DNA from 3 places in the Brevibacillus sp. FSL K6-0770 genome. Region 2 is predicted to be linked to each of the others. Evidence: riboswitches for the same ligand, from Rfam matches in the RefSeq annotation. Region 2 holds a riboswitch; each other region holds the start of a gene.
What was found. Region 2 has a riboswitch for thiamine pyrophosphate ahead of thiS (sulfur carrier protein ThiS). Riboswitches for the same ligand answer to the same signal wherever they lie in the genome.
Positions count from the first base shown of each region.

Region 1: linked by a shared signal. The riboswitch ahead of thiC (phosphomethylpyrimidine synthase ThiC) and the one ahead of thiS (sulfur carrier protein ThiS) in region 2 are both predicted to bind thiamine pyrophosphate.
Region 3: linked by a shared signal. The riboswitch ahead of thiO (glycine oxidase ThiO) and the one ahead of thiS (sulfur carrier protein ThiS) in region 2 are both predicted to bind thiamine pyrophosphate.

Region 1 covers NZ_JBBOBQ010000001.1:3,552,664-3,563,182, reverse strand. The annotation lists gene thiC (phosphomethylpyrimidine synthase ThiC) at 1-1,260, opposite strand, end outside; TPP riboswitch at 1,413-1,524, opposite strand; gene NST23_RS16665 (cation diffusion facilitator family transporter) at 1,775-2,656, shown strand; gene ku (non-homologous end joining protein Ku) at 2,699-3,652, opposite strand; gene NST23_RS16655 (hypothetical protein) at 3,877-4,020, opposite strand; gene rsmD (16S rRNA (guanine(966)-N(2))-methyltransferase RsmD) at 4,452-5,018, shown strand; gene coaD (pantetheine-phosphate adenylyltransferase) at 5,099-5,581, shown strand; gene ylbJ (sporulation integral membrane protein YlbJ) at 5,588-6,820, opposite strand; gene NST23_RS16635 (patatin-like phospholipase family protein) at 6,958-7,752, shown strand; gene NST23_RS16630 (SepM family pheromone-processing serine protease) at 7,749-8,816, shown strand; gene NST23_RS16625 (YceD family protein) at 8,901-9,419, shown strand; gene rpmF (50S ribosomal protein L32) at 9,558-9,728, shown strand; gene NST23_RS16615 (DeoR/GlpR family DNA-binding transcription regulator) at 9,882-10,519, shown strand, end outside.
Region 2 covers NZ_JBBOBQ010000001.1:2,812,131-2,822,649, reverse strand. The annotation lists gene NST23_RS13845 (ABC transporter permease) at 1-411, opposite strand, end outside; gene NST23_RS13840 (ABC transporter ATP-binding protein) at 408-1,190, opposite strand; gene tenA (thiaminase II) at 1,175-1,855, opposite strand; gene NST23_RS13830 (acetylornithine deacetylase) at 1,862-3,157, opposite strand; gene NST23_RS13825 (thiazole synthase) at 3,150-3,920, opposite strand; gene thiS (sulfur carrier protein ThiS) at 3,926-4,129, opposite strand; TPP riboswitch at 4,341-4,451, opposite strand; gene kapB (sporulation phosphorelay system protein KapB) at 4,493-4,876, opposite strand; gene NST23_RS13810 (alanyl-tRNA editing protein) at 4,919-6,130, opposite strand; gene NST23_RS13805 (DUF2203 domain-containing protein) at 6,246-6,632, shown strand; gene NST23_RS13800 (hypothetical protein) at 6,648-6,875, opposite strand; gene NST23_RS13795 (LysM peptidoglycan-binding domain-containing protein) at 7,167-8,450, opposite strand; gene NST23_RS13790 (thioredoxin family protein) at 8,515-8,823, opposite strand; gene NST23_RS13785 (DUF6979 family protein) at 9,013-9,396, shown strand; gene lepB (signal peptidase I) at 9,757-10,008, shown strand.
Region 3 covers NZ_JBBOBQ010000001.1:893,066-903,584, forward strand. The annotation lists gene NST23_RS04520 (glycosyltransferase family A protein) at 1-558, shown strand, start outside; gene sspK (small acid-soluble spore protein K) at 587-718, opposite strand; gene NST23_RS04530 (YqkE family protein) at 818-1,096, shown strand; gene NST23_RS04535 (hypothetical protein) at 1,096-1,242, shown strand; gene NST23_RS04540 (hypothetical protein) at 1,294-1,470, shown strand; gene NST23_RS04545 (ABC transporter permease) at 1,520-2,710, opposite strand; gene NST23_RS04550 (ABC transporter ATP-binding protein) at 2,707-3,426, opposite strand; gene NST23_RS04555 (efflux RND transporter periplasmic adaptor subunit) at 3,467-4,744, opposite strand; partial or broken gene NST23_RS04560 (glucose-6-phosphate isomerase) at 4,946-6,295, shown strand; gene NST23_RS04565 (excisionase family DNA-binding protein) at 6,317-6,535, shown strand; TPP riboswitch at 6,600-6,716, shown strand; gene thiO (glycine oxidase ThiO) at 6,844-7,980, shown strand; gene NST23_RS04575 (hypothetical protein) at 8,059-9,003, shown strand; gene NST23_RS04580 (YugN family protein) at 9,148-9,546, shown strand; gene NST23_RS04585 (NAD kinase) at 9,732-10,519, shown strand, end outside.

The DNA of each region.
Region 1 (10,519 bases), 740 kb from region 2:
GATATCAGTGGTCAATGGCCCGAGCGTGTAAAAAGGAGCTTCGTGGCACATCTCCAGCTGTTTGTCCATGTTCTCGCGAATCAGGTGCATCGGAACGTGACCAGGCCCTTCAATCATCACCTGCACGTCGTGCTTCCAGGCGATTTTCGTCAGCTCCCCGAGTGTTTCCAGCTCGGCAAACTGCGCTTCGTCATTGGCATCCGCAATCGAGCCGGGGCGCAGACCGTCTCCAAGCGAGACGCTGATGTCGTACGCTTTGAGAATGTGGCAAATTTCTTCAAAGTGGGTGTACAAAAAGTTTTCTTCATGGTGGGCGAGACACCAAGCCGCCAAAATGGAGCCGCCACGCGAGACGATCCCGGTAACGCGTTTTGCCGTCAAAGGAATGTAGCGCAGCAGAACGCCAGCGTGGATGGTGAAGTAATCGACTCCTTGTTCCGCCTGTTCGATCAATGTATCCCGATACACTTCCCAGGTCAGATCTTCCGCTTTGCCATTGACCTTTTCCAGCGCCTGGTAAATCGGTACGGTACCGATTGGCACGGGGCTGTTGCGGATGATCCATTCACGGGTCGTATGAATGTGCTTTCCGGTCGACAAATCCATGATCGTATCGGCGCCCCAGCGCACGGACCAAATCATTTTCTCCACTTCTTCTTCCATCGAGGAGCTTACGGCCGACGTGCCGATATTGGCGTTGACTTTGACGTGAAAATTCCGCCCGATAATCATCGGCTCCGCTTCCGGGTGATTGATGTTGGCCGGAATAATCGCGCGCCCGGCAGCTACTTCGGCTCTGACAAATTCGGGGGTCACTCCTTCGCGAATCGCGATGTATTCCATCTCTGGCGTAATGATCTGCTGGCGGGCGTAGTGAAGCTGGGTGACATTTTTTCCTGGCAAAGCGCGTTTGGGCCGATAGCCTTCGCGCGGAAAAGCTGGCATCGTCACCGCTTTTTCGCTGCTTCTGATTCCGTCGTCGACAAGTTGTGGCTCCCGGCCGACATAGCTTTCCGTATCGCCGCGTTCCTCGATCCACGCTTTGCGCACTAGCGGCAAGCCTTTTTCGATGTCCGCGACATATCCGTCAGCGGTGTATTCGCCGCTCGTGTCGTAGACGCGCAAAGGCGGATTGGGGGTAGGGCCGAACAACCCTTCGCTTGCTTGAAGGGTGATTTCGCGCATCGGCACGCGGATGTCAGGGCGACTGCCGACCTCGTATACTTTGCGGCTTCCGGGAAAAGATGAAATGGATGACATGAAAAAACCTCCTTGGCGTGGTTGCACGAAGCGCGAACCTTGTAGGGAGGCGAAAGAGGCCCGTCGCGAAAAAAACGCCGCATGGGAGCATGCGACGCCAGACGCGAGAGTAGAGAAGCAACGGGTATTTTGCAAAAAGATACACGTCACTTGTCGTGTCATATGGACATTCCTCCGCTGGCATTACCCAGTTCAGGTTCAACGGTCGATGGCACAGTACCATCCTCTCAGCCTGGTGATTTCCAAGCTCCCGTGCTTGTTTGTAGTTGTGATTGCAAGATTAGGATACCGGAGAACGCCCATCGTTGGCAAGAAAAAGTTTCCAACAAAAATTGCCACAGGGCAACACATTTTCCCCCCCTCTATACTCATGAATCGGACTAAAACTGTTTCTGTAGACCCACACGAATCGCGTCTGTTACGATGTAATTCGATCAAAAAGAAACTGCTTTATGACGCTTCGTTCTTGTCTTTTGAGCGAACGGAGTGATTGAGATTTTTGAGGTGATGGGGTGTGGATGTATATTCGGATCTGAAGCAAGGGGAACGGGGCGCGTGGGTCAGTATTATTGCCTATATCTTTTGCTCGGCGTTAAAAATAGGAGTTGCTGTGCTGACGGGATCGGAAGCGTTGATGGCAGATGGCTTGAACAACTCGACAGACGTGGTGGCATCGATTGCGGTCCTGATCGGCCTGCGCATTGCCCGCAAGCCGCCTGACCACGATCACCCGTACGGCCATTTTCGCGCGGAGACGATTTCGGCCTTGGTCGCGTCATTCATCATGCTGTTTGTCGGCTTGCAAGTCGTGACGGAAGCGGTTCCTTCGCTGTTTGATCAAAAAACGACGGCACCGGATTTGCTCGCAGGCTGGACGGCATTGGCGACAGCAGCGATCATGCTGGGCGTGTACCGCTACAACCGTCAGCTCGCTTTGCGAACAAACAGTCAGGCGTTGCTGGCTGCGGCCGCAGACAATCGCTCGGACGCCTTCGTCAGCATCGGGACGTTTGTGGGCGTTGCGGGGGCGCAGTTCCAGCTTTACTGGCTTGACCCGCTGGCTGCGTTGGTAGTCGGAGTCATCATCCTGAAAACAGCGTGGGATATTTTCCGGGAAGCGACCCATCGCTTGACTGACGGCTTTGACGTAGAAGAGTTGGGGGAACTGAAAGAGACGATCTCGTCCATCGCCGGAGTAAAAGATATTAGCGATATTAAAGCGCGTTACCACGGCAGCAGCGTGCTGGTTGACGTCGTGATCCATGTGGAGCCGCACCTTAATGTGGTAGAAAGCCACACCATCACCGAACACATCGAAGAACGCATGAGACGTGTGCACAAAATCAATACCGTTCATATTCATATCGAGCCAGAGCAGCAACTGGTCGAAAAATAAGCAAAAAACCTGTCCGTATCGGGCAGGTTTTTTTGCATGGCGTTACACGGGAGTCGCTTTTTTGCGACGCAGCTTTTTGGTTGTGGTCATCGCCTCGCTTTGCGCTGGCATTTGCTTGGGAGCTGCTGCGGTCGGCTCTGCGGGAGTTGCGCGCTTGCGGCTTGGCTTCGGTTTCGCTGCTGCTGGCGTAGGCTCAGGCTCGATTTTTACCGGACCAGGCGAAGTGCCTGCGGTAGAAGCGAGACTTTCCTTCAACGCTTGCATCAGGTCGATGACATTCGTCCGAGCGACGGTCGGTGCCGTGGCAATCTCCTGGCCTTCCAGCTTTTTCTCGATCATTTTTTGCAGCTCGCTGCGGTATTCATCGGTGTATTTGGCTGGGTCAAACGGAACGGTCATATTGCCGATCAGCTCGGTTGCCATTTTCAGCTCGTTTTCCGCCAAGGGGATGGTCGCCTCTGGCAAGGCAGGCACTTGATTGACTGGCCGTACTTCGTCAGGATAAAAAATCGTTTCCAGCATCATGCAATGCTCATACAGCCGAATGACGGCGAGACTTTGCCGATTGCGCATCGTCACCTGGGCAATCGCGATTTTTCCGGTTTGGCCCATCGCGGCGCGAAGCAGGGCGTACGCTTTTTCTCCTGTGTCCTGAGGAGACAGAAAGTAGCTTTTGTCAAAGTAAACCGGATCGATCTCCGACAAGTCCACAAAATCGAGAATCTCAATAGCTCGGCGGGTTTCGGGGGTGATCGCCTCCAGGTCCTCGTCGTTGATCATGACGAAGTGGCCTTTTTCATACTCGTAGCCGCGAACGATCTCGCTGGCGTCCACTTCCCGCTGACAATGCGGGCACATTTTCGTGTATTTGATGGGGGTGTTGCATTCCTTGTGCAGCTGGCGGAAGCGAATATCCCGTTCTTCTGTCGCCGTAAACATGCGAACCGGGATGTTGACCAGGCCGAAGCTGATTGATCCTTTCCAGACGGTGTGCATACGATTCCTCCCGATTCGGTAGTGGCATAAGGCTGGGGCTGGATGCTGCTACGAGGTAAGTGATGAGATGGGTGCGGCCGTTTTGCTTATTGTTTGTAGGCAGCCAGACGAAGCCGCGAGGGAAATGCAGGCGGGAAACATTGACACAGACGAGCTTGCTTTCCATTCCATGAAAAAACCAGCCGATCGCATGGGACGGCTGGTTGCGTTCTTTTTGCCCGATTTTACTGCCCGTGTTTGACGATGTCGGACTGGTCCGCCCGCGATTGCATTTCGCGTGCCGCTTCGCTGCCAATGCCTGTACGATCCGCGATGGACTGGGCTTTGGCTGCTTTCAGCTTTTGCTCGGACGGTTGTTTTGCTGCCATGTCAATTCCCCCTTTTGGAACATGTGCAAGTAGTATGCGCATGCCGGGAACAAAAAAATACCCCCTCGTCAAATGACGATGGGGCAGCTGTTCAACTCCTCCCGCGAAGGGAGCGATGGCACGGAATGCTCCTATCAGACACGCCGCGCGCCTAAGTGAACTGCCTTTCAATTATGGGAGAGGAGAAACCGGAGGAAGAGCTTATGGGGAAACGTAAGTCTTCTCCGCGGTTGTCAGCGACACCGTTGCGTCGCTATCCATCATGTTTTCCAAACTTTGCGTCTCGTATACCTGAAGCCGGCATAAATTTTCCAGTTGCCAATTTTACGGGGGTAGGCAGTTGTGATAGTATGATATCAGCCTGAAGGCAGAACGGCCTTGGTACAGGCGGCATTTATCTTCTACAAACTTCTTTGAACAGGTGAACAATTATGCGCGTCATCGCAGGAGAACACAGAGGTAGAAAACTTGCGGCCGTCCCTGGAAGCGGAACGCGTCCGACGACCGACAAAGTGAAAGAATCGATTTTCAACATGATCGGCCCGTACTTTGATGGGGGCTGGGCATTGGATTTGTATGCCGGCACAGGCAGCTTGGGCATTGAGGCGTTAAGCAGGGGAGCGGACAAAGCTGTCTTCGTCGAGCGCGATGCCAAAGCGTTTTCTGTCGTCAAGCAAAATGTCAGCGCCTGCCGCCTTGATGCATACGCAGAAATGTACCGCATGGATGCGGATCGAGCCATCCGGCAATTGGCAAAGCGGGAGCAGCCGTTTGATCTCGTTTTTTTGGACCCGCCGTATGCGAAGCAAAACATCGTGGAAGAAATCACTCAGCTACAACAGCTTGGTCTGCTCGCAGCAGGTGCCTGGATCGTCGCCGAACACGACAGCAAGGACTCGTTTCCCGCTGCCATCGGCGATTGCGTCAAAGATCGCGAGGCTACGTACGGCGAGACAGCGGTCACTTTGTACTATTACGAGCCGCAGCAAGAAGCATAGGAACGCCTCGCTTTTTGCGGTCGCATTCCATTTCATGAAAAACGTCGAGACGTTTTTCACAGAAAAAAGGGGGAGGCAACATGGCGATTGCCGTTTGCTCGGGAAGCTTTGATCCGGTTACATATGGACACCTCGACATTATCAGTCGGGGGGCAAAAGTGTTTGACAAAGTCATCGTGGCAGTTCTGATCAACTCCAAAAAAAATTCCCTGTTCAGCGTAGAGGAGCGCGTCGAGATGCTTCGTCAGGCGACAGCGGACATGAGCAATGTGGAGATCGACTCTTTTGACGGCTTGCTGATCGATTACATGAACAAGCGCGGAGCCAAAGTGATCATTCGCGGTCTTCGCGCTGTGTCCGACTTCGAGTACGAAATGCAGGTTGCTTCCATCAACAAAAAGCTCGACGATCAGATCGAGACCTTTTTCATGATGACCAACAATCAGTATTCGTATCTCAGCTCCAGCATCGTAAAAGAAGTGGCAAGGTACAAGGCAAGTGTCGCCGATCTGGTGCCGCCAGCGATTGAAGAAGCGCTCAAGCGCAAATTGGCCAGCGAGTAACCGAGTTTACCTCGGCTTGCTGCTGCGAAAGTAACGGGTGAGCAAGCTGATGCCGAAAAGCAGAACAGCCACCCCTGCCGCGAGCGTGCCAGAAAAAGCGATCGTCTCCCACCAGCTTGTAACGGGGATTCCGGAAGTGGTCGGCACGAAGACGGGAACGCTTTTTTCCAAAAACCAGTTGCTCGCTTTGACCAGCGGCTGCCAGAAAACAAAGGTCAAAATGGCAGCCAATAAAGCGTGGAGAGCACGCGCAATCAAATAAGGCGCTACCCGGATGTCTGTTTCGCTGAGAATGCTGGCGACTTGCGCATGGACGCTCAGTCCGCCCCAGGACAGTATGGCGCTGGCGATCGCAGCTTTCCAGACCATGGATACGGCATCGGGAACGACACTGGCTGCCTGCGCGCCCAACGTGACTTCAAACAGCCCGGCGACGATGGCTTTGGAAAAGGCGGGAGGAAAGCCAAAGGGACCGAGGAAAATAGCGAGAAACGTACTGATCAATTGGGTCAGGTGAATCGCTTGAAACAACTGAATCAACACAGAGAACACGATGATAAAGCCACCGATCATGAGCAAGGTGTTGAGCGCTGACTGCACGGCATCCCCCATGAGTTTGCCAAACGGCCGACCGTCGCGGATTCGCGCCCGGTGCATGGCTTGCAGCGCGCGGAGCGGGAGGGGCAAATTCGTTTTTTCCAAAGGCTTGGTTATGGCAGCAAACGGCGCGTGGAAACGGTAAATCAGCCCCATGATGACTGCCGACAAATAGTGGGTCAAGGCGAGGACGACTCCCATTTGCTCGCTGTGGAAAAAGCCGATTGCCACCGCGCCCATGACAAACAGCGGATCTCCCGTCGTCGTAAAAGATACGAGCCGTTCCCCTTCCGCTTTGGAGATATTGCTCTGCTGGCGCAAGCGGGTAGTCAGCTTGGCTGCCACCGGATATCCCGATGAAAAGCCCATGGCGAGCACAAATCCGCCTGTTCCCGGAACATTGAACAAAGGGCGCATCAACGGTTCCAACAGCACGCCAACAAAGTGAACGACTCCGAGTCCCATCAATATTTCCGAGAGGACGATAAACGGGAGCGTGGACGGGAATACGACCTCCCACCAGATTTTGAGTCCACGGACGGCGGCTTCAAAAGAAATTTGCGAGTAAATGACAAGGGTCAAGACGAGCGCGACTGTCGAGAGGGCAAGCAACAAGGTGAAAAACGGTGAGTGGCGTGACATGGAATCCTCCTGTGTCGACGAAAAGATCATAGTACATGTCTACGTGACAGGCTGATGATCTATGCGTGAGGCTTGTATCTTTCAAGTGTGAAAGGAACAGGGAATGGTCACATAGGCTGTTTACAGGAGGTGTTTGCATGACGGCGAAGCGAAAGCCAACCGTGGGGGTAGCGCTAGGCTCAGGCGGGGCCCGCGGTTTTGCGCATATTGGTGTCTTGAAAGCATTCGAGGCGCAAGGAATCGAGATCGACATGCTTGCGGGCAGCAGTATGGGGAGTTTGATTGCGGCGGTGTATGCAAACGGAATCGAGCCGCACATGATGGCGAAGCTCGCGCTCAATCTGAAGCGCAAGCACTGGCTTGATCTGACCGTACCGAGCATGGGGTTTGTCGCGGGAGAGAAAATCAAGCAGTTGATCAAGCTGCTCACTCACGGGAAGCGGATGGAAGAACTGGGCAAGCCTTTGGCGATTGTGGCGACTGACATCGAATCCGGCGAACGGGTTGTATTCCGCGATGGGCCGATTGATCAGGCAGTCAGGGCGAGCATTTCCATTCCAGGCATATTTGTCCCGGAAAAGGTTGGCGGGCGTCTGCTGGTCGATGGCGGTGTCATTGACCGCGTGCCTGTGACGGTGCTGAAAGACATGGGAGCGGATATCGTCATTGCAGTCGATGTGGCCCAGGTCGATACGCCAATGAAGGTGAACAGCATCTTCGACGTCATTGCCCAGACGATTGATGTGATGGAACGGGAAATTCTCCGCCACAGGATCATTGCTGCGGATATCGTAATCCGCCCGGATGTTGGACATTATAGCAGTATTGCCTACTCTGGCGTGGAGGAAATCATCGAACTCGGGGAACGCGAGGGTGCAGCACAAGCAGAGCGCATCCAGCAACTGATTGCGAACTGGGAGGAAAACGGATGAACGAGGACCAACTTTATAGACAAACGCGCAGATCGCGAGGAGCCAGAGGCTTTAGCTGGGTTTTGGCCTTGATTGTGATTGTGGCTGGACTGTCTTTTTTTATCCCGACCAATTACTATGTGACAAGGCCAGGCTCGGCTATCGCGCTAGGCCCGATGATCGACGTAGAAGGCGGCAAAAAGGACGAAACAGGCGCGTTCATGCTTACGACTGTGCGCATGGGTGAGGCGAATCTCGCTTGGTACGTCTACGCGAACATGTCGCCTGATGCCGAACTGATGCCGAAAGAGCTGGTGGTCAGCAAAGGGGAGGACAACGAAGACTTCGTCCGCCGCGAGCAAGCCGTGATGGACAATTCGCAAAAGATCGCCGAAGCGGTCGCTTTTCGCCTGGCTGGCTACGATGTCAAGATCGAAAAAGAAGGCGTCTGGGTCATGGGCACAATCGAAGGACTTCCCGCCAAAAAAGTGCTGAAAATCGGCGACGTCATCACCGCCGTCGATGGAGTGCGCACCGCCGAAGCCAAAGATTTGCTGCAAGCTCTCGCCAGCAAAAAGGCAGGCGATCAGGTCGAGATTACATATACAAGAGATGGACAAGAAGGGAAAACGATGGTAACCTTGGAACCACTGCCAGAGTCGAAGTCCGTCGGCATCGGGGTGCGTCCGGACAACAAGCAAGAGATCGTGATTCCGAAAAAAGTAACGATCGCGTCGCAAGGGATCGGTGGACCATCTGCCGGGCTGATGATGACGCTGGAGATTTTGGATCAGCTCGATGTGGCGAAGGATTTGACAAAAGGCTATAAAATCGCCGGTACAGGCACGATTTCACTGGATGGGACAGTCGGCCGGATCGGCGGGATCAACCACAAGGTCATCGCGGCTGACAAAGCAGGGGCGGAAATTTTCTTTGCACCCGAGGATACGCCTGATGCAACCTCCAATTATCAGGAAGCGCTGGCTACCGCAAAACGGATTGGAACTTCCATGCAGATCGTTCCCATCAAGACAGTAAAGGATGCGATTGCGTATCTGGATGGACAAAAACCGAAATCTTCCTGAGCAAACAAGCTGTCAAGGAAAAATGGTTGACAAAGCTTTTTGCACGGGCTATAATCATCCTTGTTGTGCATGAGGTGAAGTGCTATGAACATTAAGTTAGCAGAGTTGGAACACCGAAAAGGAGAGGCACTGCCGTTTCAGTTGACGCTCGATGCAGCAGAACTGAAAGGTCGCCATAACGAGATTCGCGGGATCACTCCTGTGAATGCCGAGGGCGAAGCTGTACAGCTCGGTAACCTCTACTATGTAAAAGGCAGCATGAAGGCCGATGTCGATTTCGTCTGCGCCCGATGCTTGAATCCTTTTACCCATCACGCGGCAATAGACTTCTCCGAGACCTTTGCTTTGGCAGATGATCCTATCATAAGCGAGGACGAAGACAGCGACATCCTTCCACTGGAAGGAGACGAGATCGAGCTTACTGCGCTGTTGCAAGAGGACTTTTTGCTCGCGATGCCAACCTTCCCGCTGTGCGAGGAAGATTGCAAAGGATTGTGCCCGAGTTGTGGCGTAAACCGCAACGAAGTGGCATGCAGCTGCAAGAATGAGCGGATTGACCCGCGCTTGGCCGGGTTGGCTGACTTTTTCAAGGACAGCAAGTAGTATTCTCTTGTTTTCAAGGTGAGGCGCCGATCTTCGGATGCAGCGTCTCATTTTTGAAGGACGGCATAAGCTTTTGGCCTATACTGTCCACCCAATAGAGCATCTTAGCATTTGTCAGTTGAAGGAGGTGTAAGGAAGATGGCAGTACCTCAACGGAGAACTTCCAAAACCCGTAAAAGAATGCGTCGTACGCACTTCAAATTAGAGATTCCAGGCATGATCAAATGCGATAATTGCAGCGAATACAAGCTTGCGCATCGTGTTTGCCCAAGCTGCGGTCACTACAAAGGTGTGAAAGTAGCAAAGTAAGCTTTGCTGCGTAAAAAGTGAGGTGAGCAATCACCTTGCTTTTTTTGTGCCTTCATTTTACTTATTAATGCTTATGAATGCTTAAATGATATTGCTTAAAGTGCGTAAATGACTTACAATGAGGAAGAAAGGCAAGGATGGAGTGAAACCGTGATGTACCAGGAAGAGCGATTGACCGCGATCCTGCAATATTTGCAGCAGCACCACCGAATCAGTGTACAGGAAGTCGTGGAGCAATTCGGCGTCTCCCGTGATACGGCCCGGCGAGATATCGTCAAGCTGGAGGAGCAGGGAGAAATCTTGCGGACTCGCGGTGGAGCGATTTTGCCTAGCTTGAGCAAAAAAAGCTTTTCTCATCAGGAGCGCATGCAGCTCGATTTGACAGGGAAGCGGCGGATTGCGCAGGCTGCCGCGCGTTTGATCAAACACGGCGACTATTTGCTGCTTGACGCATCTACGACGGTTCAACTGACGGTAGAATCGTTGCAGACAAAAGACCATGTCATCATTACAAACTCCTTGGCTACAGCAGCCAGTGTTTCGCGCAAGGAAGGCGTGCTTGTGAAAATGCTCGGCGGGGATGTGAACCCGCAAGATCAATGTGTGCACGGCACCCGAACCGTAGAAAATCTGGCGAATTACCACGTCGACAAGTTGCTGGTCGGAGCTTGCGGGCTGACGACGGGCGGACTTGTTTCCCCGGATGAAGATCACGGCTATGTGATCAGGGAGATGATGAAGCGGGCGGATCAGGTGATTATTCTCGCTGACCACTCCAAATTCGGAAAAAG
Region 2 (10,519 bases):
GTCATACGTGTTGACGACGATCGGAAAAAACGTAAACAAGATCGTCACCGCGATTTTTCCCGATAAATCGTACCCGAACCATAAAATAAATACGGGTGATAATGCTATAATTGGGATCGTTTGGGATATGACGATATACGGATAGACCAGTCGTTCGATCAGTTTGCTCATGCTCATGGCAAAAGCCAGCAGCACACCAAACACAATCGAGACGGACAGCCCGAGCAGCACTTCTTTCAAGGTCGCCCACAAGTGCACACCGAGCAGCGACTCGCGCAAATCCCAAAGCGCCACAACAACCGTGCTTGGCGGCGGCAAAATGAACGGAGGCACGGCAAATATGCGGCAAACGGCTTCCCACGCGGCGAAAAAGATCGCGATGGAGATGCCGAACCAAATTCCTCTGCTCATCTTGCCTCCCTCCCCAGCAATTGTAGCTTGGTCTGCTCAGCTCGCAGCAAGCCCCAAATTTCTTCGCGCAAAGCCAAAAAGGCTGGTTGATTCCTGCTCGTGACAGAGCGAGGACGCGGAATGGTGACATTCAACTCTACGGGTGTGCGGATCGGCTTGCCGAGCAGGACGATCACACGGTCTGCAAGCAGGATCGCTTCGTCGATGTCATGCGTAATCATCAGCATCGTGCTGCCTGTTTCCTGCCACTTGTCCATCAGCCACTCCTGCATGTCCAGGCGCGTAATTCCATCCAGCGCACTGAACGGCTCGTCGAGCAGCATGAGATCGGTACCGGACAGCAAGGCACGCAAAAAGGAGACGCGCTGCCGCATGCCGCCGGAAAGCTGGGCCGGATAGGCATCCGCCCAATCTTGAAGTCCGTACCTGGGCAGCTCCTGCCGCACCCGCTGCTGCGCTTCCTTTTTGGACATCCCTTTGATTTCCAAGGGCAACGCCGCATTTTCCACAATCGTGCGCCACGGCATGAGCAAATCGCGTTGGGGCATATAGCCTACTTGCCCCAACCGCTCGTCCATCCGTGCCTCCCCCAGCCGGATTTCTCCCTGGTCAGGCTGCAAAAGTCCTGCGATCAGCTGGAACAACGTGCTTTTTCCGATCCCGCTTGGCCCGATCATGCTGACGAACTCGCCTTTTTTCACCCGCAGATCAAAATCTTCGAGAATCGGCGTATGGCTGTACGAAAAGCGGACTTGGGAAAAAGCTAGTTGATCGCGCACGGCCACATTTCCTCTCTATAGGCCATATCCCAGAACATGTACTCCATCTTGGACGTATTGACGAAATACTCTTCCAGTCTCGCCAGCTCCTGCTCGTTTTTGCCCTCTGCCAGCTCGTTCATGATGTCGATCAGCCAGATTGCCAGCTGACCGAACTCATCCGAGCTGTACATGCGCACCCACTCGCCATAAAGCTCGTGATCGACTGCCCCTTCGACCTGGGCCAATCGCTTGCCGATCTCCCAATAGCTCCACGTGCACGGCAGCAGCGAGCTGACCAGTTCTGCCAGCGAGCCTTGATGCGCGACACGCAGCATGTAGCTGGTATAGCCGAGCATGACAAAAGACGGCTCTGTCGCTTCCAGCTCCTCGCGGGAAATTCCGAAGCGCGCTGCGTATTGGCGGTGCAGCTCCATTTCCGTGTTCAGCGTCGACTCCTGCAAAGCGGCAAAGCGCGCGCTTGTTTCCAGATCGTATGCTTTCACGCTTGCGAGCGCAAACATTTTGGCGTAGTCGATCAGGTAGATGTAGTCTTGCTTCATGTAAAATTTGAATGCGTCCACTGGCAATGTCCCGTCACCAAGTCCGGTAACAAACGGATGCTGGTGAACCTGCTCCCAGATCGGAGCCACACTGCGCAACAAACGGTCTGTAAAAGTCGCCATGCTTCCTCACTCCTTTGCTTCCTTCGGCGTATTGCACCAACTGGCGATGAAGCGGGCCATGATCTGGGCAAACTGGACGAGCTGGTCAGGATCGATCGATTCGTCTACGGCGTGCGCATGCTTCAGTTCGCCTGGCCCGAACAGGACAGCGGGGATTCCGGCATGGGAGAACCAGCCAGCGTCCGTGACCGTTGGAGACATGTCCACGACGGGTGCCGCGTGCAGCTCGCGCTCATAAGCCGCTTGCAGCTGGGCGAGTGCCGGATGATTGGCGTCTAGCTCTAGGGAAGGGAAAATTTCTCCCCGCTCCTCGATCATGGAGCGACCGCCCCAGCGAAACACGGGTGGATGTTCCCGCAGCCACACATCGGCCGCCGCCGCTCTTCTAATATGATCCTCGATCTCGCCAATCATTTGCTCGTATGATTCGTTCGGATAAAAGTGAACCGTAATCCACAAGGCGCAACGGTCGGCGATAAAGGCCGCGTGTCGGCCTCCTTCGATGACGGCCGGGTTGATGGTGTTGCTGCCGGCAGGAAAACCGGGATACGCTTTCATCACAGCCCAGTCGCGCTCCAGCTCTTGCAGAGCCGAGATTACCTTCATCATTTTCTCAATCGCAGAAGCTCCGCGCACTCGTCCTCCGGCATGGATCGTCTGTGCCCGCATGCCGTCGTGCAGCGTAGTCGGGCTTTCAATCGTAATCCAGCCAGTGATGACGCCACCCTGCCCTTGCATATGCAAGTTGCTCGTGTCGACGACGACTGCGTAGTCAGCCTGGTAGCCGCGTTCAATGGCAACGAGCGTCCCCGCCTCTCCGGCTTCCTCTCCAATCACGGATTGGAACAGCAGATCGCCTGCCAGCTCGACGCCATGCTCGCGAAGCATTTGGATGGCGAACAAACTCGCAGCGAGCCCGCCCTTCATGTCCGCGACCCCGCGTCCGTACAAGCGACCGTCTGCGCCGAGCGTCAGCGAAAAGGGCGGATACGTCCAGCCCGTTTCGTCTCCAACCTCGGCCACATCGATATGCCCATTGACAATCAGGCTGTTTGCCCGCGCCGAATCACGGCCCGAAAGACGACCTACCACGTTGTCGTCGCCGGGGTAAACCTGGAAGCGATCCACCGCAAAGCCCATGTCTGCAAGCTGGCTTGCGATGACGGATTGCGCCTCGTCGCTGTTTCGCGCAGGCGGACTGACGGTCGGCTGGGAAACGAGCTTTGCCAACAGGGCGAACAGCTCGTCCTTGCGATTGGCGATCGACTCTACCGCTTCTGTCAGACGATCCACGCTACTCAATCATCCCTTCCACCGGGCTGCTCGCTTGCGCGTAACGTTTTTTCGGGATGCGTCCTGCCAAAAAGCCTTTGCGTCCCGCTTCCACGCCCAGCTTCATCGCTTCTGCCATCAAAACCGGATTGTCCGCGAGAGCAACAGCCGTATTCAACAAGACACCGTCTGCGCCCAGCTCCATTGCTTTCGCGCAATCTGCCGGAGAACCGATTCCCGCATCGACGATGATCGGCACTTTGGCGTCCTCGATGATGAAGCGCAGATTGTTTTCGTTGACGATTCCCTGGCCGGAACCGATCGGCGACGCTCCTGGCATGACGGCATGAACGCCTACATCCTGCAAGCGCTTGGCGAGAATCGGATCGTCGTTCGTGTAAGTCAACACGATGAAGCCTTCCTCGACCAAAATTTTCGACGCTTCCAATGTGCCGATCGGATCAGGCAGCAATGTTTTCGGGTCACCGATGACCTCTACCTTGATCATGTCGCACAAGCCGGACGCTTTCGCCAGGCGGGCGATGCGCACCGCTTCCTCGGCTGTATAGGCTCCTGCTGTATTTGGCAGCAGAGTGAATTTTTTCAGATCGAGCTGTTCCAAAAAGTTCGGTTCTTGCGGATTTTCCAAATTCAGTCGGCGAATGGCGAACGTCAAAATTTCCGCTTCCGACACTTCCACCGCTTTCCCTTGCGTTTCCAAGTCTGCGAATTTTCCAGTTCCGAGCAACAAGCGGGAGCGAAACTCGTAAGGTCCAATTTTCAAAGTATCCATGATGATCATCCTCCTCCGACAAAATGAACGATTTCGATGCGGTCTCCATCGGCAATCGGCGTTTGTTCATACAGGGAGCGGTCGATAATTTCTCCGTTGCGCTCCACGACCACGATTTTCTCTTGCAGGGAATACGAAGCGAGCAAAGCGCGAACCGTATTGATTTCGGCCGAAAGCTCTGCTGTTTTTCCATTCAGCACAACAACCATTGTATTCCTCCTTCTTGGTGGCACTTGCCGAGGGACAAAAAACGGCTTCCCTCGCCTGCCGGAAGTCACTCCAGTCAAACGGTGGAAGCCGTATACGTATCCAAACGGACAGATGGAATAAAAAAACCATCCGCCGTGGGATGGTTGAGTTGATCTCATCAACTGGTGCGCATCCTCTGCGAAAAATCTCGCAAACGACCGCCCTAGTGAAATCGATTCATATACCTCTTCCTCCGCTGGCATGACCCAGGTCAGGTTCAACGGTCAGTAACACACTCGTTACAATCTCAGCCAACGACGCTCGGCCCCCGTTTGGTAGTAAACCTATGCAATTGTCTTACGTTCGAGTATTACAGTACCACTCTATTTCGGGTTTGTAAAGGTTTCCTTGTGCATTGCTTCCAGTTCCGTCAGGCAGCGCTGTGCCCAAGCCGCCATTTTTCTCAGCTTGTCCATCTCGCTCTCCATGGCGATGCGCACAGATTCTTTGTACTCGGGCACCTCGCCGTTGTAACGCATCACTGCCGACACCGGGGCCATGAATTTTTCCAGATAAGAAAGCGCTGGACGCTGGTGGAACAGCGGCACGTCTACTTCATAGGAAGTGTGCAGATCGCCCTGTTGCGGGTACTTCGTCACCGCCAGCACTTTGACCAAAAGTTTTGTATCGTGAATTTCCAGCACTTCGGCGATGTATTCTCCTGTCCGCTGTTTGACGCGGACTTTGTCTCCGGGATTCCAGAACATGATAGACTCCTCCTTGCATTGTCGTTATGGTTGCGCGTCGTATTAAGCCAGCAGCTGGGCAAGCAGCTTGCGCGCGTGGGCAATTACTTCGTCAGCATGCGGCTCGGACTGTCCGCCGCCTTGGGCCATCGCCGGGTTGCCGCCGCCTTTTCCGGCAATCAATGGCAAGGTGTCTTTGATCAGCTGATTCACGGCGACATTGACTTCTTGCCCGCGTGCAAACACAAGCTGGGTTTTGTCGTCTGTTGCAGCCGCGAGCAGGCAGACGGCATCTGGAGCTTCCGCGACCATCAACTGGGCAAACTGCTGCAATTGCTGGATTGATTTGTCCGGGAACACACGGGCGATCACGCGCGCGCCACCCTCCCGCTCAGCCGTGGCGAGCTGTTTTCGCACCTCGACCTCAAGCAATTGTTTTTCCACTTCGGCGAGCTTGGCTTTTAGCGAATCGCGCTCGGACAAAACACGCTCCGCCTGGACGATCAGCTCGGCCTCGCTCGTGACGAGCAGCTTGGCCAGTTCGCGGACAGTCGCCTGCTTGCGCGTGTAATCCCGCAAAGCGCGCAAACCGCAAATAAATTCCAGGCGGATGTTCCCGCGATGGCGCTCCCAGCCGAGAATTTTGATGGCGCCCACCTCACCCGTGCGCGCTGGATGGGTTCCCCCGCATGGATTGTAATCGTATTCGGGGATGATGACGACCCGGACGTTTTCTGTCACGGTCGGCTGCTTTTTCAACGGCAAGCTGGCAAGCTCCTCGTCGTCCACAAAACGGGCGATGATCGGATGATTTTCCAGCACAACCTGATTGGCTCGCTGCTCGACAGCTTCCCATACATCAGCCGTCAGCTCATCCAGTCGCACGTCGATGGTCACGCGCTCTTTTCCCAAGTGAAACGCAACCGTCTCCGCCTGGGCGACTTCCAGAAACGCAGCGGACAAAATGTGCTGCCCGGCATGCTGCTGCATGTGATCAAAGCGGCGATCCCAGTCGATTTGTCCCGTTACTTCCGTGCACTCTTCCGGAAGGGGCGCTTCCAGCCGATGGCGCACTTCGCCGTCTACTTCCTCCACATCCACGACCCGGCATTCGTTCAAGCTGCCGAGATCGGAGGGCTGTCCGCCTCCCGTCGGGTAAAAAGCCGTCTGGCTCAACACGACATATGGCGTGCCATCTGCTTCCTGGCCGCGCTTTTGTACGTGTGCCGCAAACGTTCTCGTATACGCATCCTGGTAATAAAGTCTGTCTTCCATGTTTGCTCCTTGCCGCCGGAAGGAAAAGACAACTGCTTTTTTCGCATTCCGGCCGTTTTCTCCCGCCAGGGGTTCTTAGTATACTGGTACCATACAGATCGAGGAGGGGTTATCCTTGAACAAAAAAATGTTTACGCTTGCAGAAGCAAACGAATTGTTGCCATATGTACGCGAAGAGCTATCCTTTTTGCAAAAATCGAAGCGCTCTTTCTATGAACTGTATCAAAAACGCGAGCAGCTCAAAAAACAGCAGCCCCTCGATGAAGGGGCGATCTTTTCCCTGGAATGCCAGCTTGAGTTTCTCGAATTGGAAGCGAAAATGCACGTCACCCAATTAATCTCCAAAGGAATCCAGGTCAAAGACATCGATATCGGTCTGTTTGACTTTCCAGCGATGATCGACGGAGAGGAAGTGCTGCTGTGCTGGCGCGAAGGCGAGGAATCGATCACGCACTATCACGGCTTGCACGATGGCTTCATGGGCCGCAAGCCGATCGTGTAACGGCCGCCTTTTCCTTTAGCCAAACAGCCGATCCATCTGCTGTTCGCGGACGAGCCGTTCCTCGGGGCTTGCCAAGTCGTATTTTTTCAACAGGTGAAACAGCTCGTTCAAACGCTCCTGGTCAAGCTCGCCTGCAAGCATGCTCTGAAATTGTCCGACCCGCTGTTCCGACAAATAGGAGGCTTGCTCGGCGAGCTTTTTTTGCACATCCTCTTTGCTGTGATCCAGTTTGCATTCTCCCATGGTTTCTCTCCTTTTCCGGTATTTACTCCCATCATACCACGATCATCCCCTTTCGAAAACGTATCCGCGCCGCCACAAGTGCCAGCTGGCGCATGTCCTGTGCCGCTGCGTCTGAGCGCGTCTGCCCCCGGCTGCCCTGCATCTCGTTTTGTCAATAAAAAGGGGCTGTCCCAAAAGCCGATTTCCGACTGAGAGACGCCCTTTTTGTCTTTCAAAAACGTGGATACATCCACGGTTCCGATTGTTTGTTTGACGTTAGCTAGTCTGCGCTTTTGGGACAGCCGCTTTCACCTACGCCCGCTTGCGGACACGGAAGTTGCTTTCGATCAGGAGCCAGTTCTGCGGAAACGGCAAACCGAGCTTCCAGTAGCTGACTCCGCGCAGCCCCAGTTGTTTGACGAGGTCAAATTTGGCCTGGATAGATCGGGCATCCTCGAACCAAACCTCATGCTGCCTGCCTTCTTCATCCATATAAGTGAAAAACGGGGCTTGCGCGCGGTAGTCGTAGCGAATGACGGCGTTTTGCTGCGCCGCCAGCGCGATGGCAGCCTGCGGACTTAACGCTTTTGCCGTCGTCCCTTGCTGGAAAGGCAGCGTCCAGTCGTAGCCGTACAAATTTTGTCCCATTAAAATCTTCTCCGCCGGCATTTCCGTTATGGCGTACTGGAGAACGCGCCGCACCGGGCCAATCGGAGACACGGCCATCGGCGGTCCGCCGCTGTAGCCCCATTCGTACGTCATGATCACGACGAAATCGGCAATTTCCCCAATCGCCCGATAGTCGTGCGCACTATACCATCTGCCCTGCTGCTCTGCACTCGTCTTTGGCGCCAAAGCGACGGAAACCATCATCCCCTGAGCATGTGCGCGATCGCGTGCGCGGCGCAAAAACCGGATGTACGCCTCCCGATCCTGGGCAGGAAGCGCCTCCATGTCAAAGTGGATGTCTCCCATGCCCAGCTCGCGCGCTGTGGCAAAAATGTTGTCCAGCAGCTTGTTTTGCAGCTCCTGGTTGTTCAAAACAAGACTGCCCAGTTCCGTGCTGAACTGCCCGCCCTCCAGGTTCGTGACGACGAGCATCAAGACGACCTGGTTTTCTTTGGCAATAGCCGGGAAGTCGTTCAACGTCGGACGGGCCAACGTGCCATCCCGTTTGATCCGGAAGCTGAACGGCGCCAAATAGGTCAAATGCGGTGCAGCGGTGCGCACATCGGCTTCCAATGCGGGCGGCACTGTCTGGCGCGGCTCCACATACGCATTGAAATCGGCCGCTCGGCGCGGGCGGGGTGGAATGTACAGGCGTTGCCCGATTTGCAGCGGGCGGTATTGCGATATCCCGTTAACGCGGGCCAGCTCGGCGGCACTGATCTGATAACGCTGCCCGATCGTGTACAAGGTGTCTCCCTGCCTGACCCAGTAGTAACTGCCAACAATCGGAATCACCATCGCCTGTCCCACGACAAGCTTGCCTGGATCGGGCAGCTCATTTGCTTTCGCAATCGCCTCGGCAGTCGTCCCGTACGTCGAGGCAATCCCGGTCAGTGTCTGTCCTTCTTCCACTACATGGATTTGCATGAGCCTCCCCCTTCGCAAAATGTCTCTCTTTCTTTTATTCAAGGCGAAGGGGATAGGTGTTTGTCTAGACGAGTGTTTTCAGCACATCGTACAAATAGCCGACAGAGTGCAAGGCATAATGCCTGCTTTCGACCGCCCCGCCGCGAAACACAAACAATGCGGGAACGCTGGTAATTTGCAACTGCTCCGCCAATGCCGGAGCCAGATTAATATTGAGCTGGTACAACGGAAGCTCGGGCCGCGCTGCGCTGATGACGGAAAGCATCCGCTCCGCCAGCTTGCAAGTGCCGCACATCGGTGTGTAAACAAACAGCGCCAAGACCGCTTTTTCCTGGCACAAACGGGCGAGCGTGCTTGTGTCTATGTCTTGCATGGTGCGGGAGTCTCCTTTTTTCTCGGATTCTTTATGCTAGGCAGGTCGCGGCTTTTTTGTCAATGGATGGGGGGAGGAAAGCTCATATCTATTATTCTGCGAGAAGGATTGATCGTGGTTCGTTTCTTGCTTACAATGTCCGTAATGAAGCAGCTCATCCTAGCTGTTAGTAAAGACGGGAGGTTTTTTATGATGGGAAAATACGGAGATACAGCACTTATGACCATGAAGCTGGTTGAATCCCAAGAAGCCAGTAGTCCACTGGAAGCTTGGGAGAGAGCGTCTATCCATATGTTTGGAGCAGGTACAGCTAGTCAGAAAAAGGGTTGCCCGAAAAGTGCATTTTTCGGACTTTGTGAAGAGGGATTCGTTCGTGGCATTGAGCCTGGAAGTTACACAACCTCAGTGGACAACAAAGCTTACGCCCTTCAAGCAGTTGAATGGCTAAAGAAAAACCCTTCTCTTTCACCAAAACCAACCCAGTTGTGGAAAGCGCTTCACATTCCGAAAAGCCACAACAATCAGATGGATGTTGTCCTCTCGCTGTGGAATCATGGCTATATCGATCGCTAGAAAAACGCGCGCCTCTTCTTCCTATGATCAAGAGAATCCCCCTCTCCTTGCAAAAGAAAAAGCACCCCGTCAGGTGCCATTTATCTGTTCCGCAATTTGCTCACGATAATCGGGATCGCGATTAGGGTAATAACGATCGGAAAAGAAACGTCACCGATTGCCGAGATGAGTTCCACTTGGTTCAAGCTCACTGCTTCCATGATTTCCCTCCTCTTTCCTCTATTAGACTTCCTATCCGGAGCAAAGTTGCGTAATCAGCATGATTCTGTCCATCGCCGTTCTTGCCCAAAACCTGGGGTAAGGTACTTTTGGGGCATCTCATCTATAAGTATGATGGAGGAAAAACATAAGGTGGCTCTCATGAAAAGCATCACTCTTTTCTTATCGCTTTTCCTGCTGGTTGATGAGCCGTATTTGTCATCGGGCAAAAAGACTGTCCACGAAGACAACATCCCGTTTACAGATGATTTTGGCCCGATCACGATTCCAAACGATGCCGCCTTTGTGATGGGAGATAATCGCTTGAACAGCTATGACAGCCGCTCTGTTGGACCTGTACCCATTGCACAAGTGATCGGGAAAGCAGCCAAAAAACTCGCAGAAAAGCGCTGATTTCAGGCATTGGTTCATTGGGCTTATATGCCTCTTTGAAAAAATAAATGGAATTAACATAATTTTTTTACATAAATTGGTGACTTTTTCCCTCTCTTTTACGACTTTTTAGTAGAGTGCTTGTTTCACTCTTCTATTCCTGTCAAAAGGAGGTGATCTTTGTGAAAAAGGTTGTTGCGATGATTTTTACCGCTGTGATGATCATGTCGATTTGCGGCAGTGCTCTCGCTTACCAGGGAACTGGATATTTGCCGCTGCTTCGATAGAAATGCCACCCGGGTGCTGAAAAAGCACCCTTTCTTTTGGGAGATTTGACATGCGATTGCGATTATTTACCCGCTATATGGAAAAATGTGTAATATGTGTCTGAATCGGCGTCTCTTCCTGGCAAAATCATTTTGACATAATGAATATTATGTAAACAAAAACTTTACTGTATGCCTTCTCTCCCTTCCCCCGATTCCTCTACCGCGCGATATCCAGATGATGGTATTGTGCTACAAGTAAGCAT
Region 3 (10,519 bases), 1.9 Mb from region 2:
CTTGTTCCGCGTTCATTCATCGGCGTCCATCAGCAGGCGCATGAGAAAGCCAGTCAGCTTGTCTTGCTCGGACAGGATCGTAAGCGGATATATTCCGTGTATGAGCCAGGGTTTACAGAGATCCAGCACGCGGAGTGCCAGCTTTGGCTGGAGCAATACCCGCACATCAAACGGCCGCATACGCTTGTCAAACCGATCCCGCTGCTGGAAGAAAGCCAGATCGTAAACGAACTGCCTTTTCATATCGGCTTGCCTTGTCCGATGGCGCAGAAGCGGCTGGCAATCCGGGAAAAATACGGGCCGCACCTTACGCGTTATCGCTCGCCATGGGCGCTGTTTGATACCCAACACGTCTCGCTGCGCAAGGAACACTTGCTTCGGGCCGGGTTGTTCAAGGAGCTGCCGCGCATCGCCATGGAGCGGGATTTGGCCAAAAGGCTGGTCAAAAACGGTTGCCGCTTTCAACTGGATGACAAGCTGACCGTCCTGAGGCAAGAGTCGGTGCAAAAAAGAGCCAGTCCGAAGAGTATGTCTCCCAATAAAAACCGCCGGGCGTGATACCAAGCCCGGCGGTTAAACTTTTGGCCTAACGGTTTTCTTTTAACCTTTCTTGTGGTTCACTATTAATGGAACCGTTGGAACGGATGGCCTCGGATTGAGCTTTCGGGCCGCGGATTTCTGCGGTTTTTCCAAAGTCTTTTGCTTTGTTGCGCACCATGTTTCGTCCTCCTCTCAATGCGAAGCTTACAAGTAGTATGACCCAAAACGGGACGGAGAATGAGGGCGTTAGTTCGATAGGGAAAGGATGGCAGTTCAAATGGCAAAGAAAAAACAAAAACAGCAACCAAACCAGCGTCACACGCAGGAAGCAGCAACAGAAGCGAAGGCTTCGCTTGGCAGCTTGAAGGACATGCTGAACGCAGATGCGGTATCGAAGCTGAAGCAGCTGGAAAAAGACATGAAGTCAGAAAACGAGCGGAAGGCAAAGGAAGCTGAGGAACAAAAACGCCGCGAACAGGAAGCACGCGAGCGCAACAAAAGCTTTGCCGAGCTGCTGAATGACTATGAGAAAAAAGGCGGAGGCAAGTTCAGCTGATGCGCGACGACAAACAACCGGATCGTCCGGATACTTCGAAAAACGGCCTGATGAAAAAGCGGCAGCTTGCGCTTAAAGACGAGGCGCTCAAGCAGCGCGGTCGCCAGGTGCTTGGCCGGTTGGGGAAAAAGCAGCCCAAGGAGTGATTTTTTTCCCTCCATCCCCATATAGCTAGGAGAGGGGAAAGGAGGGAGATCATGGGGACAATCCTGCTCCTGATCAGTCTCCTCTGTGTAGCTGTAGGCACCTGGAAGCTGAGCGGTATCTACAAGGCAGACAAGACTGACAGCAAAACGCTCTGGTGGACAGTCGCGAGCGTCGGGATTGCGCTTTTTTTTCTTTTGAAGCTGATGACAGATACGTTTCCAACATAAACATGCACCTGTGGCGAAAGTTGCACAGGTGCATGTTTTTTGTATCGGTCTATTCGTAACGCAGCGCTTCGATCGGGTCGAGCTTGGCAGCTTTGTTGGCTGGATAAAGCCCGAAAAAGATGCCGATAGCGCTGGAGAAGCCAAACGCGATAAATACGCTGTTCCACGATAGCAGCGGTGGAAGGTTGGCAAAATGCGAGATCAAGGCGGCGATGCCAAGTCCGCACAGGACGCCGACCAATCCGCCGATCAGGCAGACGATGATGGATTCAATGAGAAACTGAATCAAAATATCGCTTCGCCGCGCCCCCAGCGCTTTGCGAATCCCGATTTCCCGCGTGCGCTCGGTGACGGAGACGAGCATGATGTTCATGACGCCGACCCCGCCGACTACGAGCGAGATCCCGGCGATGATGCTGAAAATCAAGGTGAGCGTGCCTGTCAGCTGATTGAACTGGTCAACCGATTCTTGCATGCTGCGAACCATGTAATGGTCGTTCTTTTGGTGTTTGCGCGTCAAATATTGCTTGGCCTGCTGCATGGCCGAGTTGACGGAAGCTTTGTCGACAGCCGTACCCATAAACGAATGGATCGACGGTTCTTCCAGCAGGGAGTTGTAATACTGGATGGGAACTACGGCGCCGAATGTTTCCTGGCCCATGTCAAACTTGAATTTTTCCTCTGAGTACGTGCCGATGACGACGAGGGAATTGTTTCCCCAGCGAACGCGCTGACCGATCGGATTCATTTGTCCGAACAGCTTCTCGCCAAGCTTGTCCTCCAGCACGACGACAGCGCGCTGTTCCTTGTCATCGGTATCGCTGAACAGGCGGCCTTTTGTTACTTTCATTCTTTTCTGGATGTTGAAATAATCCGCCGTGGTGGCGGTCAGGTTGGCCCGCTCTTCTTTTTTCGGCCCCTTCAACTCGATTGTCGTTCCGCTGTAAGGGACGATGTACTCGATTGCCGGACTGATTCTGCCCAGGACAGCAGCGTCATCGATAGTCAGGTCGTCGGATTCGATTTTTTCTTTTGTCTCCCAGTTAATGAAGACGTTGAAGGTGTTTTGCCCGAATTTTTCCATCTCGTCGTTGATTGCTTTTTGTCCGCCTTCCCCAAGCGCGGTAACGGCGATGACAGAAGTAATCCCGATGATGATGCCGAGCATGGTCAGGGCCGAGCGCATTTTGTTGGCCCAAATGCCCTCCAGTGCGGTGTAAAAGCTTTCCATAAAATTCACGTGACAATCACCTCGTCATTCGGGGTAGAGAAAACGCGTTCCTCTACCCGCTCATCGCGGATGATGATGCCGTCTTTGAACGTGACGATTCGCTCGGCGTGCTGGGCGATGTCCATCTCGTGCGTGACGAGAATAATCGTGACGCCTTGAGCGTGCAGTTCCTGAAAAATCGACATGATCTCGACACCGGAGCGACTATCGAGGTTTCCTGTCGGTTCGTCTGCCAAAAGGATGGCGGGACGGTTGACCAGCGCTCTGGCGATGGCGACGCGCTGCTTTTGACCCCCGGACAGTTGAGTAGGCTTGTGGTGCATGCGTTCGCCCAGCCCTACTCGTTTCAGCGCTTCTGTAGCCCTGTTGCGTCTTTCCGAACGGCTGACGTTGGCGTACATCATCGGCAACTCTACGTTGTGCAGGGAAGTGGAGCGGGCGAGCAGATTGAACGACTGAAACACAAAGCCGATTTTTTGATTGCGTACGTAGGCGAGCTGCTTGTCATTGAGGCTGCTTACCTCAATCCCGTCGAGAATGTAGCTTCCCGTGTCCGGGCGATCCAGACAGCCCAGCATGTTCATGAACGTCGATTTCCCTGATCCTGATGGTCCCATGATGGCGACGAACTCGCCTTGTTCCACCAGCAAGGATACACCTTTCAAAATAGGGAGGGTGCTATCGCCAGTCTTGTATGATTTCGTCAAGCCTTCTACCTGAAGCATTGTCGGCTGACCTCCTTTTTACGTGGAACACATTCAGTCGTTACATGCCCATTGGTGCGGGACCGCCGCTCATCGGCATGACAGGCGCTCCTTCACTCAGCGCTTCAACAGGTCCCAAAATGATTTGCTCGTCTCCGTTCAGACCTTGCTTGATGTGGGAGAACAGTTCATTTTCGGTGCCTGTGGCGACTTTCTGTTTCTTGGCGATTCCGTTCTCGGATATCCAGACGAAAGTGCTGCCGTCCGCTTCCTGCTGGATAGCTTCGATCGGAACTTGCAGAGCGTTATCGATTTTTTCCGCCAAGATGTTGATGTCCACGTGGAAGCCTGGCTTGAGCGCGCTCAAATCTCCTTGCGGCTTGAGGATGACTTTGACGCGGGTCTTCTCACTTTGGCCCGAACTGCTTTGGCTAGTGGTTGCGATCGGGGCGATTCGGGTGATCTGGGCATTCAGCATTTGTTTGCCCAGCGTAATGCCTTCGATGGTCGCCGTCTGTCCGAGCTTCAGCTTGCCGACATCCGATTCGTTGATGTCAGCTTGGATGAGCAAGTTGTCGAGATTAGCCAGTGTCAAAATTTCCGTGCCTTTGTTGACGTATTGGCCGTTGTCCGCCGCGACGCCAATAACGGTTCCGTTCGCAGGTGCGACGACAACGCTCTGGACGCGTTCTTTTTCCAGTTGAGTCCGTTCGACGGCCAGTTTGTTGATTTGTGCCTGCTGAGCGGCGATGTCTTCTTTGCGCGGCCCTTTTTGTTTCAGGGCGGACTGTTGTTTCGCCACATTGAGGGCGGACAGCGCGTTGTCCAAGATAGACTTCGCCTTGTCGACTTCCTGCTGAGTCGAAGCGCCCGAGGAGAACAATTGATTCATCCGGTCGTATTCTCGCTTGGCCGCATCGTACTCGCGCTGTGCCTGCGTGACCCGCTCGCGCTCCTGTGCTACTTCTTCCGGTTCTACGCCGATCTGGGCTTTGGCAAGATTGGCTTTTGCGACTTCCATCTGCGCTTCGAGATCAAGCAGTCTGCTGTCCACATCGGTCGTATCAATTTTGGCGATGATCTGGCCTTTTTTGACCTTGTCGCCTTCTTTGACGACGAACTCGCGCAACGTGCCGTTCACATTGGCGTACTGCTTCTGCTTGTCCTCCACGATGACGATTCCGGAGGTCAAGATTTTGCTTTCCAGAGCTGATTTGGTCGGTGTTCCGATGTTGACGGGCATGCCCATGGCTTGCTGAGAACCCATCATGTTGAGTCCAACGAACCCTGCCCCTAACAGGACGACAACGGAACCGATGATCCACCACCGTTTTTTCATTTTCATTTCCCCTTGTTGTTCTAAAAAGAAACCATTATTTCATTGCTCGAAGTAGTTTTACGGAAGGCATGGAAAAAGGTAACACTTTTGCCGAATCGTTCACGATTTGCTCACATTTTGCGATGTTTTGACGGAAAGTAACTTTCTCGCTTTTTGCGTGATAAGATAAGAAAATAGATGACGTTCCTTGGGAGGGGAGCCATGAACCAAGCGATTCGATTTGATTATTCCAATGCACGCGGCTTTGTGAGACAGCATGAATGGGAGCAGCTTGCGCCAGCAATCGGGCAGGCGCATGAAATGTTGCACAAAAGAACGGGTCCAGGCAGAGACTATCTTGGCTGGGTAGATTGGCCGAACAAATACGACCGCGTCGAGTATGAGCGGATTCGCCAGGCGGCGGCACGTATCCAGGCTGACTCAGATGTGCTTTTGGTAATTGGAATCGGGGGTTCATATTTAGGAGCGAAAGCTGTACTGGACGTATTGGGCCACAGCTTTTACAACTTGCTGCCGAAGTCGAAGCGGCGATCGCCGGAAATTTATTTTGTCGGCAACAATATCAGTCCGGTGTATATCTCTCATCTGATGGACGTGTTGGAAGGAAAAGACGTCTCCATCAACGTCATCTCCAAATCGGGCACGACGACAGAGCCTGCTATAGCTTTTCGGCTGTTGCGCAATTGGCTGGAAAACAAGTACGGCCGCGAGCAGGCGAAGAAGCGAATTTACATTACGACGGACAAAGCGCGGGGGGCCTTGAAAAAGCTTGCGGAAGATGAGGGCTACGAGAGCTTTGTCATTCCCGATGACATCGGCGGGCGTTTTTCTGTCCTGACAGCAGTCGGACTATTGCCGATCGCCGTGAGCGGCGCCGACATGGATGCCCTGATGAAAGGAGCGCAAGATGCGAGCGAGCGGTACATGGTCATGGATTTGGCCGAAAATCCGTGCTACCAGTATGCGGCGATTCGCAACGCCCTGTACCGCAAAGGCAAAACGGTGGAGCTTCTGGTCAGCTACGAGCCGCAGTTCCGGTTTTTCGCCGAATGGTGGAAACAGCTTTTCGGGGAGTCGGAAGGCAAGGATGGCAAAGGAATTTTTCCCGCCGCTGCCGAATTTTCCACAGACTTGCATTCCTTGGGGCAGTACATACAGGACGGCATGCGACACTTGTTCGAGACAGTGGTAACCGTAAACAAGCCAGCCATCGATGTCACGGTAGAAGAAGACCCGCTTGATGTGGACGGACTGAACTTTTTGTCCGGCAAGCGGATGGGATTTGTCAATAAAAAGGCTTTCGAAGGGACGGTGCTCGCCCACGTGGATGGCGGCGTGCCGAACCTGCTTGTCGAGATGCCAGAGGCGACGGCGTATCACCTCGGTGCCTTGATCTACTTTTTTGAAAAGGCGTGCGGAATCAGCGGCTATTTATTGGGCGTCAATCCGTTTGACCAGCCCGGGGTGGAGGCGTACAAGGCCAACATGTTCGCCCTTTTGGGCAAACCTGGATTCGAGCAGCAGAAAGCGGAATTGGAGGCAAGATTGCGCGATAACAAGACATATTTGACCGTGGAAGAGACAGCAGCGTACTTGGAGCTTCCGGAAACGTTTATTTTGGAAAAGATTCACCAGGGCAAGATTCGCGCTCTGCACGACGGCTACGAGTACGTCATCAACAAGGAACAGTTCAACCATCATATGGAAGAAATGCGCAAGCTCCGCGAGTTCGAGGAGGCAGCGCGCCATGAGACGGTTCCGGAGAGCTACGATGTAAAAGACGAGGATTGAGTGTATAGCATCTTGTCACTGGCGGCCAGGAGGACTATACTTGGTTGGTGAAATGAATATGTAAAGAAGCAACTTGGGGAGTCCTTCACGCGGGGCTGAGAGGATGGAAGCATACGACCGTCGACCCATTGCACCTGATCCGGATCATGCCGGCGCAGGGATACGGTTGCCGGCGAACAGCGCTTTTTTCTTTGGCTATACGGCGTATGAAGCCCACCTTTTCCTGCTTGGGAACGGGTGGGCTTTTTGTATGTTGCCCTGTTCAACTTGGATCAGGAGAGAGATCACAACAGCGAGGAGAGAAAAACGTGGGCGATTGTCTCATAGTGGGTGGAGGAGTTATCGGTTTAAGTCTGGCGTATGAATTGTCACGCAGAGGGATGGGCGTCACGTTGGTTGAGCAAGGAGAATGGGGCGGACAGGCGTCCTCGGCAGCAGCGGGCATGCTCGCGCCGTTGAAGGAGTTTACAGCGCCCGGTCCCATGCTCGATTTCGGCATGGCGTCTCTGGCTTATTATCCGCAGTGGGCGCAAGAGCTGGAGGAGTTTACCGGGGGCGATGTACAGCTCAGCCTGGAGGGGCTGCTCACGGTCGCGCTCGACGATGGCGAGCAAGCACAGTTGGCAGAGAAATTTCGCTGGCAAAAGGACGCGGGGCATAGCGTGCACTTTTTGACGGAAAGGCAGCAATTGGCGGAAGTGGAGCCGCTGTTGACAGACAAAGCGCAGGCAGCGATTTACTCCCCGTACGAGGGGCACATCAACAATCGCATGTTGCTTCGCGCTTTGGTGACAGCGTGCAAGCTGCAAGGAGTTGTGCTGCATTCCGGCTGTGTCGTGAGCGGCATCGCGGTAAAAGGCGGGAAAGTAGTTGGCGTGGACAGCTCGCTCGGGCCGTTGCGCGCCGCGCATACGGTGATCACTTCGGGAGCGTGGGCAGGTGTCATGCTGGACTTGCTGGGTGTGTCGGTTCCGGTGCGTCCGGTTCGCGGTCAGATTGCCGCTGTTTCCTCTGTCGGCATTCCGCTGCGCACCGTCATTTTTGGCACGACGGGATATGTGACGCCGAAAAAAGACGGCAAAATCGTGCTTGGCGCAACAGAAGACGAGAGCGGCTTTCAGCGCGAAGTGACGATGGCGGGGTTAGCCAGCATCCTGAACGGGGTCATGCCGTACGTTCCGGCCTTGCATTCAGCCGCTTTTCTGGAGGCGTGGGGCGGATTGCGGCCAGCTACGGCGGATGGCAAGCCATTGCTTGGGCCTGTACCTGGATGGGAAGGGCTGTCGATTGCCGGAGGGCACTTCCGCAACGGCATTTTGCTCTCGCCCGCCACAGCGAAGTGGATGACGGACTATCTGGAAAAAGGAGAGCGGGAGCAGCTCGCCCCGTTTTTGCCTGCGCGCTTCGTAACAGAAGAAAACGTCAGCGCACATAAAATGGGCTAGTCTTGCCTGCAAACCGGAACACCTCCCCATGGGCACATGTATATGGTAATAAAGAGCACCAGAAGGGGAGGAGTTTCCATGCAGGATGAAAAAAACCTGTACCAGGCTGACGTCCAGACGGTCAGTCTGATCAAGGATATGCGCGAAAATGTGCACAACATATGCAAAGAACACGTCGAGAAAAAAGTGCGCATTGAAGCGATAGACGGCCAGATTTTTGAAGGCGTGATCGTGGATTTTGACGATCAGAATGTATACGTTGAAGTGGACGACCCGGATGCGGAAGAAAACGACTATGAATATGAAATCGAAGAGGTAGCCAGCCGGAAATCGCCCGGCGACTGGGGAATGCATCAAGATTGGAATCCTTACGGAGGGTATCTCCCCTACGGCGGCTATCAGCCGTACGGCGATGTCAGTCCGTTTAGCAGCAGCAGCCAGCCAAATCGGCGACCTCCAGGGGGGCAAGTCAGTCCGTACGCCGATGACTGCTATCCTTACGCTCCGATGACTCCGTTTGGCAGTCCAGGTCAACCGTTTGGTCAGGTGAGTCCGTTTGGCAGCCCGGGTCAACCGTACGGTCAAATGGTTCCGTTTGGCAGTCCGGGTCAACCGTTTGGCCAAGTGAGTCCGTTCGGCAGCCCGAGTCAACCGTACGGCCAGATGAGACCATTTGGCAGTCCGAGCCAACCGTACGGCCAAGTGAGTCCGTTTGGCAGTCCGAGTCAGCCGTTTGGTCAAGTCAGCCCGTTCGGCAGCCCGAGTTTTCCGTACGGCCAGATGCAGCCGTTCCCGGACGGCAATCCATTTTTTAGTCCGTACGGCGGATTCAACCCGTACATGAGCCCTTATCCGCCTTTCCCGCCGCAGCCATGGTATCCGTTTCCGCCGCCACCACCGCCACCGCCAGTTCCTCCGGCTGCGGTTGTCGTGCCGAAAAGAAGGCGCCGTCGTCCTTGCCGCAGAGGCAAAAGAATCATTCCACTCGCTTTGTTTACATTGCTTACGATCGCCCTGCTCTAAAATCGGGAGCATGCAAGCCTCTTTGCCAGCGGATGATTGGCAGCGGGGCTTGTTGTGCGTTTGAAGAGCACGGCTGTGCGAGTACAACCTGCCCTTTTGTCGCACACTATCCATAAAATGTGACGAAGGCAGGAGGATTACCAGATGAAAAAAATACAGAGCAGTCTCCCCGGAACGAAGGCGACGTTTGGCTACTTTCGCGAGTCGCTTGAGCCGCATTTTACGCTGGCTAACTGGGACTATGAGCAAGGCTTTTTTGACCGGACGCTGGATGATCAAAACATGGTCTACCTTCGCTTGCCTGTAAAAGTTTTGCAAGGGGAGCTGGACAGCCCGGATGCGTGGCTGGAGCTTGGCGAGCCGTTTGTGTTGCGTCATGTGTACAACACAGGAGTGGAAGAAGATATCGGCTACTACGCGCCTGTCGCTTCGGCAGTGATGAACCAGTTTCAGCAGCCGATCGACAAGGATGCCGACATTGACCCGAGATGGATTCGCAAGGCGGAGGCAATCGTGAAAGAGCTGGAAAATCGCCTTGGATGACGGGTGGGCCTTGCATGAGGCCCGCTTTTTCTTTTCCGGGGGAATTTCGCGCGGGATCGTTCCAGGAAGAACGCTGGTAAAATCCATTTCGGTTTCCATGCATCTCCTTTTTTCATGTGGTATAGTGAGATCAACAAACAAGCGTACTTGACCGCTTCGAAGGATAAAAGTGAGGGCAGACCAGCATGAAGATTGCGACTGTACTGCGAAATGACGATTATACACGGGAAGTAGAGAATTTGCTCAAGGAAAAGCTGAAGGAGGCTGGCAGCTCGTATACTTTTGTGAATGGAACCGATGAGGAGCCGGATATGGTGCTCTCGATCGGCGGAGATGGAACACTGCTGGAAGCCGTTCACCAATACGGGATGGAGCCGGCCTACGTCGGGATTCATACAGGCCACCTCGGATTTTATGCAGACTGGCGGCCGGAGGAGCTGGACGAATTTGTCGACAGGTTGCTGCACGCCCAGCCGGCGATTTCGGAGTATCCGACCGTCCAATGCCGGATTGAAACCGCTGATGGCAAGCAATACGATAAATGGGCGCTGAATGAAGTTGTCTTGCGCAATGCGTCCTTGTCGACGCTGGTTGCTTGCGTCTACATTAACGGCGATGAGCTGGAGACGTTTCGCGGAGACGGCTTGATCGTCTCGTCGCCGTCAGGCAGCACGGCATACAACAAGGCTGTAGACGGGGCGATTGTGCATCCGTCGATTGAGGCCATTCAGCTTTCGGAGATCGCTTCGATCAACAACCAGGCATACCGGACGATCAACAGCTCGCTTGTTTTGCCCAAGCATCATGAAGTAGAGCTGATTGTCATGAACCCGGAGATCATGATCGGGCTGGACCGCGAACAAGGCGTGTGGACAGGCGTTCGTTCCATTACTTGCCGCGTGGGCCAGGGCAAAGTGAAATTCGCGCGCTACAAGCGCCTGACCTTTTGGGGCAGGGTACGCAACTCGTTTAT